Regions from separate parts of the Streptomyces sp. NPDC051569 genome, predicted to be linked through region 2. Evidence: riboswitches for the same ligand, from Rfam matches in the RefSeq annotation. Region 2 holds a riboswitch; the other holds the start of a gene.
What was found. Region 2 has a riboswitch for cyclic di-AMP ahead of ACIBAE_RS29120 (peptidoglycan DD-metalloendopeptidase family protein). Riboswitches for the same ligand answer to the same signal wherever they lie in the genome.

Region 1: it holds a riboswitch for cyclic di-AMP, as region 2 does, so the genes downstream of both, ACIBAE_RS24015 (M23 family metallopeptidase) here and ACIBAE_RS29120 (peptidoglycan DD-metalloendopeptidase family protein) in region 2, are expected to answer to the same signal.

What each region holds. Positions count from the first base shown of each region.
Region 1 covers NZ_JBITDJ010000019.1:112,441-119,581, reverse strand. Annotated here, with positions in the region: gene ACIBAE_RS24025 (PrsW family intramembrane metalloprotease) at 1-560, shown strand, start outside; gene ACIBAE_RS24020 (aldo/keto reductase) at 658-1,602, opposite strand; gene ACIBAE_RS24015 (M23 family metallopeptidase) at 1,763-2,824, opposite strand; cyclic di-AMP (ydaO/yuaA leader) riboswitch at 2,836-2,987, opposite strand; gene ACIBAE_RS24010 (PP2C family protein-serine/threonine phosphatase) at 3,360-4,484, opposite strand; partial or broken gene ACIBAE_RS24005 (TipAS antibiotic-recognition domain-containing protein) at 4,901-5,613, opposite strand; tRNA gene ACIBAE_RS24000 (tRNA-Met) at 5,744-5,817, opposite strand; gene ACIBAE_RS23995 (hypothetical protein) at 5,878-6,027, opposite strand; gene ACIBAE_RS23990 (HAD family hydrolase) at 6,198-6,836, shown strand; gene ACIBAE_RS23985 (hypothetical protein) at 6,924-7,136, opposite strand.
Region 2 covers NZ_JBITDJ010000038.1:11,127-18,267, forward strand. Annotated here, with positions in the region: gene ACIBAE_RS29110 (MBL fold metallo-hydrolase) at 1-1,053, opposite strand, end outside; gene ACIBAE_RS29115 (SGNH/GDSL hydrolase family protein) at 1,558-2,382, opposite strand; gene ACIBAE_RS29120 (peptidoglycan DD-metalloendopeptidase family protein) at 2,553-3,527, opposite strand; cyclic di-AMP (ydaO/yuaA leader) riboswitch at 3,531-3,693, opposite strand; gene ACIBAE_RS29125 (tyrosine-protein phosphatase) at 4,144-4,956, shown strand; gene ACIBAE_RS29130 (DUF6126 family protein) at 4,993-5,139, opposite strand; gene ACIBAE_RS29135 (helix-turn-helix domain-containing protein) at 5,254-5,904, opposite strand; gene ACIBAE_RS29140 (aspartate aminotransferase family protein) at 6,020-7,141, opposite strand, start outside.

The DNA of each region.
Region 1 (7,141 bases), on a different contig from region 2:
GGATCCGCCGGTACGTTCTCCCGCCGCTCGGCCTGGTCCTCGCGATGGGCATGCACGCGCTGTGGAACGGCTCGGCGTCGCTGTTCGGGCCGTTCGGCTTCTACCTGGTGTACGCGGTGTTCATGGTCCCGGTCTTCGGCCTGCTGACCTGGCTGGCGATCTCCACCCGCCAGCGCGAGCTGCGCGCGATCTCGGCCGAGCTGCCCGCGTACGCGGCGGCCGGCTGGCTGCCCGGCTCCGCCGCGTACGCGCTGTCCTCGATGCGGGCGCGCGGCATGGCGCGGGACTTCGCGAGCCGCACGTACGGCCCCGAGGCGGCCCGGGCGGTCGGCGAGTACGAGGCGTTCGCGACGTCCCTGGCGTTTCTGCGCCACCGGGCCCAGCGCGGCGTGGTGGGCCCTGACTTCGTCGAGCGCGAGCAGGAGCTGCTGCACCATCTGTGGCAGCGCAAGGAGATAGCCGGGCCCGCGCTGACCTATGCGGCGCGGGCCACGGGCCGGGTACGGGTGCCGCCGCCGTACATCGACTACGACGGCTACAACCCGTACCGGCAGTACTAGGTCCTGCTCGTCAGAGCCGGACCCCGGAGGAGCCGGACCTCGTAAGAGCCGGACCAGGTCCCGCTCGTCGGAGCCGCTCCTCGCCTCACACGACGTGTCAGGCGGACGCGGCGGTCAGTTCCGCCAGCTCGTCCGCCGTCAGCTCCAGTTCGGTGGCGGCCAGCAGCGCGGGCAGTTGCTCGGGCGTCCTGGCGGAGGCGAGCGGCGCCACGACGGTCGGCTGCGCCGCCAGCCAGGCCAGCGCGACGGTCGCGACCTCGGCGCCCCGCGCCCCGGCGATCCGGTCCAGCGCGGCGAGGACCTGGGGACCACGCTCGTCGTCCAGGTACTTGCCCGCCCCCTCGGCACGCGCGCTGTCGACGGTCGTCCCGGGGCGGTACTTGCCGGTGAGGAAACCGGAGGCGAGGGCGAAGTACGGCACGGCGGAGAGACCGTGCCGGGCCGCGACGTCCTGGAGCTCGCCCTCGTACGTGTCCCGCGAGACCAGGTTGTAGTGCGGCTGGAGTGCGACGTAGCGGGCCAGCCCCTCGCGCTCGGAGAACTCGACCGAGGCGGTGAGCCGCTCCGGGCTGATGTTGGAGGCGGCGATCGCGCGGACCTTGCCGTCCCGGACCAGCTGGTCAAGGGCGGTGATGATCTCCTCGACCGGGACACCCGGGTCGTCGAAGTGCGTGTAGTACAGGTCGATGTAGTCCGTACGGAGCCGGCGCAGCGACTCCTCGGCGGCGGCCCTGATGGTGTCCCCCGCGAGGCCCTGGTACCGCGGGTGGCTGCCGACCTTCGTGGCGATCAGTACGTCGGAGCGGTTGCCGCGCGAGGCCATCCAGTCGCCGAGGACCGTCTCGGACTCGCCGCCCTCGTGGCCCTCCACCCAGGAGGAGTACGTGTCGGCGGTGTCGACGAAGTTGCCGCCCGCGGCGGCGTACCCGTCCAGCACGGCGAAGGACTGCGCCTCGTCGGCGGTCCAGCCGAAGACGTTGCCGCCGAGGGCGAGTGGGAAGACCTGAAGATCGGAGGAGCCCAGCTTGCGAAGATCAGTCATGAGTTGATCAACGCCCGCCCGGACCGGCCCTATTCCGCCCGGCCGTCACGGCATCCGTCCGGCCGTCACGGCAGGGGGAAAGCCGTCGGCTCCGGTGTCCGGAGGTGGACGCCGGAGCCGTCAGGGCTGTCAGGGCTGTCAGGGGGTGAGTCCCTTGCTCTTAGGGGGTGAGCCCCTTGTCGCGCAGCCAGGCCGTCGGGTCGATGCCCGTACCGCCCGGCGTGTGGACTTCGAGGTGCAGGTGCGGGCCTGTCACGTTGCCGGTCGCGCCGACGCGGCCGATGACCTCGCCCGTGGTGACCTGCTGCCCGGCGCTGACGGTCATCGAGGACTGGTGGCAGTACCAGATCTCCGTACCGTCATCCAGCTCCAGGACCGTGCGGTAGCCGTAGGAGCCCGACCAGCCGGCCGACGTGACCGTGCCGCTGTGCACGGCCTTGACCGGCGTGCCCGTCGGTGCGGCGAAGTCCAGGCCCGTGTGGTACCCGGAGGACCACATGGAGCCGGCCTCGCCGAAGGTGGAGGTGATCGTGTACGAGGAGGTCGGGAGGACGTAGCTCAGGGCCAGCTTGGCCAGTCGCTCCGCCTCGGCCTTGGCCTTGGCTTCGGCCTCCGCCTTCTTCTTCGCGGCCTCGGCCTTCTTCTCGGCGTCGGTCTGCTGTTGCTTGGCCTCGGCGGCGGCCTTCTCCGCGGCGGCCGTCTCGGCGGCCGACTTCCGCAGTGCGTCGGCCTCGGCCTGCTGCTGGTCGGCCTGCTGGAGGATCCGGGCGCGCAGGGCCTCGCCCGCGTCGGTGGCGCCCTGCTCGGCGTCGGCGCTGGTGATACCCGCCGTGGTGAGCGGGGCGGCGGCGAGCGGGGTGTCCGGTTCGGCGTCGTGGGCCATCAGCGCGCCCATGCCGGGCAGCGACGCGGCGTCCGGAAGGTGGTTGGTGATCGTGTCGGGCAGGGAGATCGAGACCGCGGGCTTGTCCTGCGCGGTGGCCATGCCGCCCGCGCCGACGGCGGCGAAGACGCCGACCCCGAGGACCGTGGAGCTGCGGGCGATTCCGTTGCGGGCTATGCCGCCGCGCTTGGCGACGCGGTGTCTGCCGCGTACGGGGCGGAGGGACTCCTCGGTGGGGTTCCACTCCCCCACCTGCCGGTCCGTCTCGTTGCCGAAAGGCGGAGTTTCGAAAGAATATGTTTCGAAGGGTGCTTCGGGGGCAGGCTGGTTGGACGCCACGCGGGCGCTCTCCTTTCCTTCCTTCTCGCCTACCGGGTTAGCTGACGGGTTCGGAGCAGGAAGGTCTCCTACGAGCGCACGCCGCGCAGGGCAGCGAAAAGCACCCGATTCACCCCAATTGTTGGTTCCCCGGTTCCCTTGCGGGATTCGGCGCATGCGCGCGGCGCCGTCCGACGACGGCAGGGACGACCGCGCTGCGTTATCGAACGTTAATAGAGAGTCGGGCCTTATTCCAAGCCATTCCCGATGATCATTAACAACTTCGCATCGGACATACCCGGATATTCACGAAGGAAAGTGGACGAGTCGAAAGCCCCTCGCTCTCCTCGTCCCCTCTGACGGTGTGTCATATGTTATGCGGAGGGAGAGCCGATCATTACCGACGGTGGCGGGGCGCCAGAGGCATCAGAGCCGCAAGCGGCCCCCGGGCCGTCGGGCCTGAAGGGGCCCGGCATCAGGCGCGGCGCCCCTCGTCCGGCTCAGCGCCCCTCGCCAGGAGTCGGGCCCCGTCAGGCGCAGGGCCCCGTCAGGCGCGTCACGGGATGACAGGCGCGATGGGGGTGGCGGGCGCGGGCGCGACGGTCGGCATGCCGGGCCGCTCCCGCCGCCCCTCGTCGGGCCTGCTGACCGCCAGCAGCGCCATGTCGTCCTGATTACCGCCGCCCGTGTGCAGGCGTACGTCGTCGATCAGCTCCTGCAGCAGTTCGTCGGGCCCCTGGAAGGTCTGCCCGGTGAGCCGCTCACGCGGGAGGTAGAAGACCCCCTGACTGTTGCGCGCCTCGGTGAGCCCGTCCGTGTAGAAGAGCAGCGTCGAACCGCTGGGGTACTCGGCCTGCTCCGCCCGGTCCGGCCACGCCCCCAGTTCGCTCATCCCGAGCGGCAGGGCTGCATTGGTCGGTGCCAGCATCCGCACATCCCCGTCGCCGGTCATCATCAGCGGCTCGGGGTGCCCCCGGTTCACCAGCCGTACGACACCCTCGCCGTACGGGATCTCCGCGAGCACGGCGGTCGTGAACCCCTCGAAGGCGTCCAGCCCGTCGCGGCGCGTCCCCTCACGGGTCAGGGCACGCTCCAGCCGCTGCGCGACCCCTTCGAGCGAACTCTCCTGCTCGGCCGCCTCCCGGAACGTCCCGATGAGGACGGCCACCGCTTCGACGGCCTCAAGCCCCTTCCCCCGTACGTCCCCGACCACCAGGCGCACCCCGTACGGCGTGTCCTGGACGGCGAACAGGTCACCGCCGATGAACGCGCCCTCCTGCGCCGCCTCGTACCGCGCGGCGACCCGCAGCCCGCCGATCCGCTCGGCGGGTCTGGGCAGCACAGCGCGCTGCGCGGTCTCGGCGATGATGCGCGCGGAGGCGAGTCTCGCGCCGCTGCGGCGTACGACCCCGTTGATGAAGATCGCGAGAACGGAGACGATCACCACCGTGAGCAGCTCGGTGAGCGATTCGGCTCTTCCCAGCGCGTTGTTGTAGACCTCGACGCCCAATTCCGCGGCGAGCGAGACCGAGGCGACCAGGATCGTCCCCAGCAGGGGATAGAACGGCGCGGCGACGAGCGGCGCGGCGGCGAAGAGTGGTGCGGCGGTGAAACGGGCCGGGGTCGCGAAGTCGAAGATCAGCCCGGCGAGGATCAGCACGACGGGCAGATAGAGCACCATCCGCCGCCCACCGGGGCGCGGCCCTCGGCCGGGATTGCGGCCCGCCCCGCCGCCGGCCCAGAAGCCCGGGCCGAAGTCCGCGCCGCCGCCGGCCCAGAAGTCGGCGCCGAAGTCCACGCCGCCGACCCGTCTGCCCCGGCCACCGCCGAGCCAGAATCCGGCCTCCTGATCGGCCCGCCGGCTCCTGCTGCCGTCGTCGGTCTCTCTGGTCTTCCTCAGCTTCCCCACCAGTGGTCTCCTGCCGGTCCGCTTCGGCTGCGGACGGTGCCGCGCCCTGTCCAGGCTGGCCGATGCCGCTCCGGGCGGCGACTTGCCATCGGCCGAATGGGCTACGGGGCGGGTCCGTGGGCCGGCCCCTCGGGGGGTCCCGGACGGGCTCCTCCCGCGAGTCCCTCGGCAGGTCGATGACCAGTAGGTCAGTCGGTGAGGCGGCGCTCGGCGTACACCTCCAGGGTGTCCCGCACGAGGACAGCCGTTCCTACACCGTACTGGTCATAGACACTGACGAACCTGTTGTCATCCACATAAACCTTCCCAATTCTGACAACATACGACTTCGCGACCGGCGATGTCGCCGAGAGCCACGCGCAGTGGCGCTCCGCGACGGCCTGCGCCTCATCACCGCCGGCGGGCAGAACCCGGCCTCCTGCGTCCGGCCCCGGTCGCGGGCGATGGAGTCGTGACGGTCGTGGAATTCCCGCTGCTCACGCTTGCTCAGCGCACGCCACCAGCGGTCGCCCTTCGCGTACGCGTCCTTGCCCCCACCGCTGGGTCACCTCCCGCTCGTACGGGGTGGGGTCGAAGCCGTCGAGCACTTCCCCGGCCATGCGGCCATGAGTTCCTCTCCCGTCGCGGTCTTGTGCGGAGTGGTCCGTACGGACGCGATGAGCCGTCCGATGCGCTCACGCACCCGCTCCAGCAGCCGCAGGTGCGTACGCAGGGCGGCGGCCGTGTCCTGCTGGCCGTCGAGGATCCCGGCGATGGCGGGCAGCCCGAGGCCGAGCTCCCGCGGCAGCAGGATCCGCCGCAGCCGGACCACGGCGTGCTGGTCGTCGTAGCGGTGGCCGTTGGCACCGGTCCCGCCCGGCTCCAGCAGGACCGGCGCGGACTCGGGAAGCGTGCGCGCGATCCGCCGTTACGCGGTGTCAAGGCACTGCCCCGGTACGGCAGCCCTGAGGGCGGACGACAGCGACGGGCGCGAGCGAACATGACGAAGGCCCGGATCCTTCAAGGATCCGGGCCTTCGTTCTCTTCTTCAGTAGCGGGGACAGGATTTGAACCTGCGACCTCTGGGTTATGAGCCCAGCGAGCTACCGAGCTGCTCCACCCCGCGTCGTTGAACTCAACTCTACGTCATCCCGAGCGTCCTCATGACCACTCCGGGGGCCGCGGTCTAGGCGGCTTCGACGACATCGGCCCGCACCGCTGCGGCCCACTCCACCAGAAGCCGCTGATAACGCTCCTGCTCGGCGGGCGACAGCGCGCCGCCGGCCCGCCCCCACAGGGCGCGGATGTCCGCGTTGACGGCCACGGCGGACCGCACGGGCTCACCCGCGCGCGCCCCGGCGGAAGAGGCAGGGGCAGAGGCGGAGGCAGAAGACGCCGAAGAAACTAAAGGCCTGGAAGAAAGGGACGAGGAAACGGACATGGGGGTAAGGCTACGGCCAGCCACTGACAGTCGGCGGAGCGTGTCCCCCTACGCTTACACCGGTGATCGAAACCATCGTGTTCGACGTCGGGGAGACCCTCATCCGCGACGACCGGTACTGGGCTTCCTGGGCCGACTGGCTGGGGATTCCCCGGCACACCATCTCCGCCCTCGTAGGCGCCGCCACCGCCCAGGACAAGGACAGCGCCGAGGCGCTCCGGCTCATCAAGCCCGGCATGGACGTGGGCGAGGCGTACCGGGCCAGAGAGGTGGCGGGCCGCGGTGAGCACCTCGACGAGTCCGATCTCTACCCCGACGTACGGCCCGCCCTCGCGGGGCTGCGGGCCCTCGGCGTCCGTGTCGTCCTCGCGGGCAACCAGACCGTCAAGGCCGGCGAACTGCTGCGCGGGCTGGACCTGCCCGTCGATCTTGTCGCCACCTCCGGCGAATGGGGTGTCGCCAAGCCGTCCCCGGAGTTCTTCGGCCGCGTCGTCGAGGTGGCGCGGACCGCGCCCGAGCGGACGGTGTACGTCGGCGATCATCCCGCGTACGACCTGTTCCCCGCCCGGCGGGCGGGCCTGCGCACCGCTCACCTGCGGCGCGGCCCCTGGGGCTACCTCTGGGCGGACGACCCGGAGGTGGTCGCGGCGGCGGACTGGCGGATCGACGGGCTGACGCAGCTCACGTCGATCGTGGCGGACTGAACGCCGGGCCCTCGGAGCACGTCGTCACCCGGGCCCTCGGAGCGCGTCGTCAGCCGCGTCCTCGGGGTACGTTTCCGCACCGCTCGTTCACTCCGCGCCGTATTCGTGCGCGGGGCCTCCCTGCCACTCCACCCAGACCGGGTCGTCGATCAGCTCCCAGGCGTCGGGCAACCCTGCCTGACGCAGAAATTCGATCAGATGGTCGTCCGAATGGGCGAGCCCCATGATCCGCCCACGGACCGTGACCCGCCGCCCGCCCGTCCCGGACGCCCGGTGTACGACGATCGGTGCCTCATTCATAGGCC
Region 2 (7,141 bases):
CTGGCCGGGGCGGGGCAGCGCGAGCCCGGCGCCCGCCTCCTCGGCCGCCGCGACCGTGCCCTCCCCCGGTTCCGCCCACGGATGCGGGGCCAGGTTGAACGTGGCCCAGTGGATCGGCAGCATCACGCCGGACGGCCGGTCGCCCTGGAGGTCGAGATGGGCGCGCATCCCCTCGGCCGGGGTCATGTGGATGTCGGGCCAGTACTCGCTGTACGCACCGATCTGGATCATTGTGGCGTCGAAGGGGCCGTGCTCGGCGCCGATGTCGCGGAAACCGGGGAAGTAGCCGGTGTCGCCGCTGTGGTAGATCCGGTGGTCCGGTCCCGTGACGACCCAGGACGCCCAGAGCGTGTGCTGCTGGTTGCGCAGGCCCCGGCCGCAGAAGTGGCGCGCGGGGGTCGCGGTCAGCCGGATGCCGGCGATCTCGGCGGACTCGTTCCAGTCGAGTTCGCGCAGCCGCGACGGGGGTACCCCCCAGCGCTCCAGATGCGCGCCGACGCCGAGCGGCACGGCGAAGACCGTGTCCGTGGAGGCGAGGGCCTTGATCGTGGGCAGATCGAGGTGGTCGTAGTGGTCGTGGGAGATCACGACGACATCGACGGGCCCGAGCGAGGCGAGGGGTACGGGCACGGGGTGCAGCCGCTTCGGGCCCGCGAAGGCGAAGGGTGAGCAGCGGTTACCCCATACGGGGTCGAAGAGCACGCGCCGGCCGTCGATCTCGGCGAGCACGGTCGAATGGCCCATCCAGGTGATCCGCAGGCCCGAGGCCGGGGGCGTGGCGAGTTCGGCGAGGGTGGTGGCGTACACGGGGATGGTGCCGGTCGGGACGCGCCGCGCCCGTGCTTCCTTCTGGAAGTAGATCTTCGCGAACTCCAGCCCCGAACCGGACGGTCTGGTCCTGGCACCCACCGGGTTCTGGAACACTCCGTCGGCGAAGTTCGGCGAGCGGTGGATCCGCTCCAGCCTCTCCCCGGCCGAGTCGGCCCCGAAGGCCACGGGTCGCAGCGAGCGCAGCCGGGAGCGCAACGTAAGGGGGGAACCAGCGCCGGTCACGGCACCTCCTGGAGGTTCGATGTCGTCCTCATTATGGCCGGGGGCGTACGTCCGTGCGGTTCGAATAGACCGGAGCGACCCCTCCCCGCCTACGCCGGAGGAACGTCGTTTCCGCCCGGCGGGTTCCCGGCCGGCGGCCACCGCCGGTCTCCGCTGCCCCGGGCGCCCCGGCATCCGACCCGCCCGCCGGTGTGCGGCGTGACCTCGGGCGACAGGCGGTCGCATGGAGCCGTCGGGTGGAGCGGGGAGCCCAACCACGTGACCGTGACCGTGCCGGTTTTCTCCACGGACGGCCGGCGGGCCGCCGCCCGGAGGAGTGCGCCGCCCTCGGCGCGCCTGCGGGCGCCTACGCCTGTACGGGCGCGGGCGGTACGGCGCTCATCGGCCCGGACGATCTGCTCGCGGCCCCGGCCTCAGCCCCGGGCAGGACGCCCCCGCGCGGGAATCGCCGGACAGGAACCGCCGGTCGGAAGCCGCCGCGCGGAAGCGGCAGCTCGGAAGCCGTCAGTGCTTCAGCGGCAGCAGATCGGGACGCTTGGCCACGACCTGGTCGCCGGAGGACTCGCCGCGCAGCCGGCGCCCGATCCACGGCACCAGATGTTCGCGCGCCCAGTGGATGTCGTCGCGCCGGACCTCGAAGGTGCCGCGCGGCGGTTGCGGCGGCCATGTCTGGTCCGGGTCGGCGGGGACGTCGAGGCCGAGTACCTGTGCGGCGCGCAGCGCGACGCGGGTGTGTCCCTCGGGTGACAGATGCAGCCGGTCGCTGTCCCAGGCCCGCCTGTCCTGGACGGACCTGAGGGACCAGAGGTCGAGCACGGGGCAGTCGTAGCGGTCGGCGATGGACCGCACGTGCGCGGTGTAGGTGGCGATCTTGCCGCGCAGATGACGCAGGACGGGGACGCCCCGGGTGTCGAAGCCGGTGGTCACCATGACGGTGCCGACGGCCCCGGTGAGGTCGGCCACGGCCCGCTCGAAGCGCTCGGCGACATCGTCGGGGTCGGTGCCGGGGCGGATGATGTCGTTGCCGCCGGCGCAGAAGGTCACGAGATCCGGGGCCATCCGCTTCGCCCGGGGTATCTGCTCGGCGACGATCTGGTCGAGGAGGCGGCCGCGTACGGCGAGATTGGCGTACCGGAAATCACCGTGGACGAGGTCCGTCGTCTCGCCGGTGACCGGCAGTTGATCAGCGAGCAGGATGGCGAGCCGGTCCGCCCAGCCGACGTACAGCCCGTCGGGTCCTGGATCTCCGACGCCCTCCGTGAAGCTGTCACCGATCGCCGCGTACGACCCGAATACGCCGCTTCTTCTTGATCTCGCATCGTCTGCCACAGCCGCACATCTTTCACCTGCGGATGTGACCTACGCGACCGTAAGGAGGGATTGACGCGGGGTGAGATAAACCACCGGTCACATTTGGGCCAAGCCGGAATAGGCGAAACGCCTCCGCCCGGCACATGCGTGCCGGGCGGAGGCGTACCGAAGCGTGGGACCGGATCCGGTCAGATGGAGACGCCGTGGCCGCGGAGGTACGCCAGCGGGTCGATGTCCGAGCCGTAGTCCGGGCCGGTGCGGATCTCGAAGTGCAGGTGCGGCCCGGTGGAGTTACCGGTGGAACCGGAGAGCCCGATCTGCTGGCCCCCGCTGACGGTCTGTCCGGCCGAGACGGCGAGGGAGGAGAGGTGAGCGTACTGCGAGTAGCGGCCGTCGCCGTGCTGGATGACGACCTGGTTGCCGTAGGAGCCGGCCCAGCCGGCCGAGACGACGGTGCCCGGGCCGACCGCCTTGACGACGGTGCCGGAGGAGGCCAGGAAGTCGACACCGGTGTGGTAACCGCTGGCCCAGCTGCTGCCGGAGGCGTGGTACGAGGTGCCGATCCCTACGCCGGAGACGGGCGCGGTGAAGCCGGAACCGCTGCTCTGCGCCGGCGCGGCGGGCTGCGCGGCGGGAGCCTGGGTCTGCGCGGTGGGAGCCTGGGTCTGCGCGGCGGGAGCCGCCTGGGGAGCCTTGACCTCGGGCTTGGCCGGGGCCGCCGCCTGGGGCTTGCTCTGCGCATGGGGCTTCGCGGGCGCCGGGGCCACGTGGTGGTGGGCCGCCCCGGCCTTGGCGCCGAGGGTGAGCTTCAGGCCCGGGTGGATCAGCGACGGGTTGGCGCCGATGGCCCGGCGGTTGTCGTTGTACAGCTTGTGCCAGCCGCCGCGGACGTTCTGCTCCTGGGCGATCTTGGACAGGTAGTCGCCGGAGACGACGGAGTAGGTCCGCACGGTCTCGGCGGCGGCGTGCTTCACGACGGACTTCGCCGGGGACGCGGTCCGCTCCGCGGTGGTGGCGGTCTGCGGGGCGGCGGTCTCGGCGGCGTGCGCACCGGTCGCACCGATGAGCGGCAGCGCGATGACGGCTCCGCCCGCACCTACGGCGATGAGACCGCGGGCGATCGGGTTGGCCTTGGTACGACGGTGCTTACCCTGCACGGGCATGACGAATTTCCTCTCCGACGCCTTCGAGGTGAGCTGTCGGGTTCGGGCTGGAGATGCCCGGTCGCGCCAGCTGCGCGACTTAACCCCGAGCCGGTCCGGATATCCGGACCGGCGTACTTACCTGGGTCCCCCGCTCCTGCCACACGTGGATGGGTGGGTGTGAATTCCGGGCGGCGGCAGGATTCGGCGTTCCGCTCGGATTGAGGCTGAACGTAAGCGAGCCCGGAGCGCGGGAACAAGCCGATCATTTCCGCCGTTGACTCACACTTCGATATCGCTCCGGATTTCCGGTGACCCTGCGTGGATTACCGATCTTCACTTTCCTTATGGAGCGGGAATTCCGCTTCGCCCGACCGCCACGGAACGTCACGGATGAGATCCCGCTCACGGGCCCCAGCCCATCTCCCCCTCGATCGGGGCACGTTATGCGAAATAGCTCAATACGGACAGATCGCCATTTAACCGATATTCCCCCGCCGGCAGGTCCACGTGGCTCCCCTGCGGAATCCCGGGTTTCCGTTCCGGGGAAGCCGGTCCCGCCGGAATGCGATGTCGTAGGGTCAGGGACCGGCACCGTGGGCGAGCAGCGCCGACGGCAGACACGGAGGAGCAGGCCGTGACGCAGCAGCAGCCGGAGGTCCCGTCGACCGAGCCCGCGCTGACCGGGGTGCGCAATTTCCGCGACGTGGGCGGGCTGCCGACCACGGACGGCCACCGGGTGCGGCCGGGCCGGCTCTTCCGCAGCGGCCACCTCGCCGGCGCCTCCGCGGCCGACGCCGCCTTCCTCTCCTCCCTCGGCCTGCACACGGTCTTCGACTTCCGCAACGCGGCCGACCTCAAGCTCGACGGGAGGGACGTGGAGCTGCCCGGCGTACGCAACGTGAACATCCCGCTCACCGACCCCGCCGACGGCGCCGAGTTCTGGCGGATGGTCAGGGACGGCGATCTCGACCAGCTGCGCTCGCTGCTCTCGGAGGGCAGGGCGGCGGCCCGGATGACCGACTCGTACCGGGCGATCATCACCGACCGCACCGCCGAGCTCAGCCAGGTGCTGCACGCCCTCGCCGAGGACAGCGTCCCGGCGCTCCTGCACTGCGCGGCGGGCAAGGACCGGGCCGGCCTGTCCGTCGCGGTGACCCTCCTCGCGGTCGGTGTCGGACGCGAGGCGATCGAGGCCGACTATCTGAAGTCGAACGACCCGCACCGCCGTTATCTCGTCCGCCGCGGCGACAGCTCGGCCTCCGGGACGTCACCGGAGGTGATGGAGCTGCTCAGCCCGCTCTTCGACGCCCGCGCCGAATACCTCGCCGCGGCCTTCGAGACCATCGGGAAGACGTGGGGCGGCGTCGACCGCTATCTGGCCGAGGGCCTCGGGATCGGCCAGGAGACCCGCGAGCGGCTGCGCGCCCGCCTTCTCGACGAGGGCTGACCGGCGGATACGGGCCGGGCCCGCGCCCGCCGCCCGCTACTGCCCCCGCGCCCCCAGGTGGAAGAGCAGGTAGAGGAAGCCCGCGAAGAGATGACCGGCGACCAGATAGGCGAAGAGCCGGATGACGAGTCCGCGGGGGAACGTCTTCTCCTCGTTCACGCGCCTCGGCCCGCCTTCGTTCACGCGCCTCGGCCCGCCTTCGTTCACGCGCCTCGGCCCGCCTCCGGTGGCGGCCGGGTCCCGCTCCGGGTCCTGCTCCCGTTCGTGTGTCAGCGACATGGCTCGGTACCTTTCCGGTCAGCGGCGATGAGCGCGGCCACCGAGACACAGCTCGGCGGCGGGGCTCTGCAGCAGGGTGTGGACGAAGAGCAGCTCGGTCCCGCCGGGTCCGGCCGCCGCGATCCGGTGCGGGGTGAGTGAGTCGAAGTGCGCACTGTCCCCCGGGTCGAGGACGTGTACGGCGTCCCCGAGGCTCAGCCGCAGCCGTCCGCCGAGGACATGGATCCACTCCTCCCCCGGATGTACGCGGACGAGGTCGCCCTGCGCGCCGTACGGCACCTGGACCCGCAGCGGCTGCATGGCCCGGCCGGGGGCGCCCGCCTGGTGGTACGTCCAGCCGTCGGCCTCGACCGGGTCCGTGCGGCCGGCCCGGACGACGGGGTCCCGCTCCGGGGGCAGTTCGCCGAGCAGTTCCGAGACGGTCGTACCGTAGACGCGGGCCAGGGCCAGCAGCAGGGGCAGGGAAGGCTGCCGGCGGCCCGTCTCCAGACGGGAGAGATGGGCGGGTGACAGCCCCGCCCGCCGGGCCGCGGCCTCCAGCGTGAGCCGGCGGTTCCGGCGCAGCTCACGCAGCCGGGGAGCGACGTCGGGCAGTTCTCCGGGGAGCTCGTGGGGCGGTGGCCCCCCGGGCGGAGGTTCGGCCGGCCCGCCGGCAGGAGATGTGCTCATGTGCCCATTCCGCCAGGAACTTTTCCTCCGAGGCAAATTCCTTGCCTCAGAGGCAAAAATTCCGGCCGGGCGCGGGTCCGGGACCGTCGCGCCCGGCCGGTGCCGGTGCCTGCGTCTACCGGTTGGCGACCGCCTGCTTCACGAGTGTCCTGCCGAAGTCCCACATCAGTCCGCCACCGCCGTGGGCGTCATCCATGACCGCGGTGAACGCCGCGACGAAGCGTTCGACCTCCCGCTCCCCGATGGTCAGCGGCGGGATCAGCTTGATCACTTCCAGATGGTCACCGGAGACCTGCGTGAGGATGCGGTGCTTCTGGAGCAGCGGTACGACCACCATCTGCGCGAAGAGTCCCTTGCGGGCCGCCTGGAGCATGGTCCAGCGGCCGCGCAGTTTGATCGAGTTCGGCCGGCCGAACTCGATCCCGATCATCAGGCCCCGGCCGCGTACGTCGTACAGCAGCTCGTAGCGGTCCACCAGCGCCGCCAGCCGCGTCCTGAGCAGGTCTCCGGTCACCCGCGCGTTGGCGACGGTCTGTTCGTCCTCCATCACCGACAGGACGGCCAGGCCCGCCGCCATGGCCTGGGCGTTGGAGCCGAAGCTCGCGGAATGGACCAGCACCCGGTCCATCGACGAGTAGACCTTCTTGAAGATCCAGTCCTTGCCGAGGGTCGCGCCGACCGGCACGTAACCGCCGGAGAGCGCCTTCGCCACACAGACCAGGTCCGGCTCCACGCCGTCCTCGTGCTGGTAGGCGTAGAAGTCCCCGGTCCTGCCGAGGCCCGTCTGCACCTCGTCGGCGATGAGCAGCGCCTTGTGCCGGCGCAGCAGTTCCTGGGCGGCGCGCAGGAAACCGGGCGGGCTCTCGTGCACGCCCTTGCCCTGGATCGGTTCGACGACGAATCCGGCGACGTCGCCGCGCCTCAGCTCCCTCTCCAGTGCGTCGAGATCACCGAGCTCGATCGCGGTGTCGGGAAGCAGCGGGGCGAATCCGTCGCGGAAGCCGTCCTCGCCGTTGACCGACAGCGAGCCGGTGGTGAGCCCGTGGAAGGCGTGCGCGCAGTAGAGGATCCTGGGCTTGCCGGTCGCGTACCGGGCGAATTTGAGGGCGGTCTCGACGGCTTCCGTGCCGCTGTTGCCGAAGAACACCCGGTCCAGGTGCGGGCTGTGGGCCAGCAGTTTCTCGGCGAGCAGTCCGGGCAGCGGCTGGCAGTCGAAGCGGGTGAGGTCGGCGAGAGA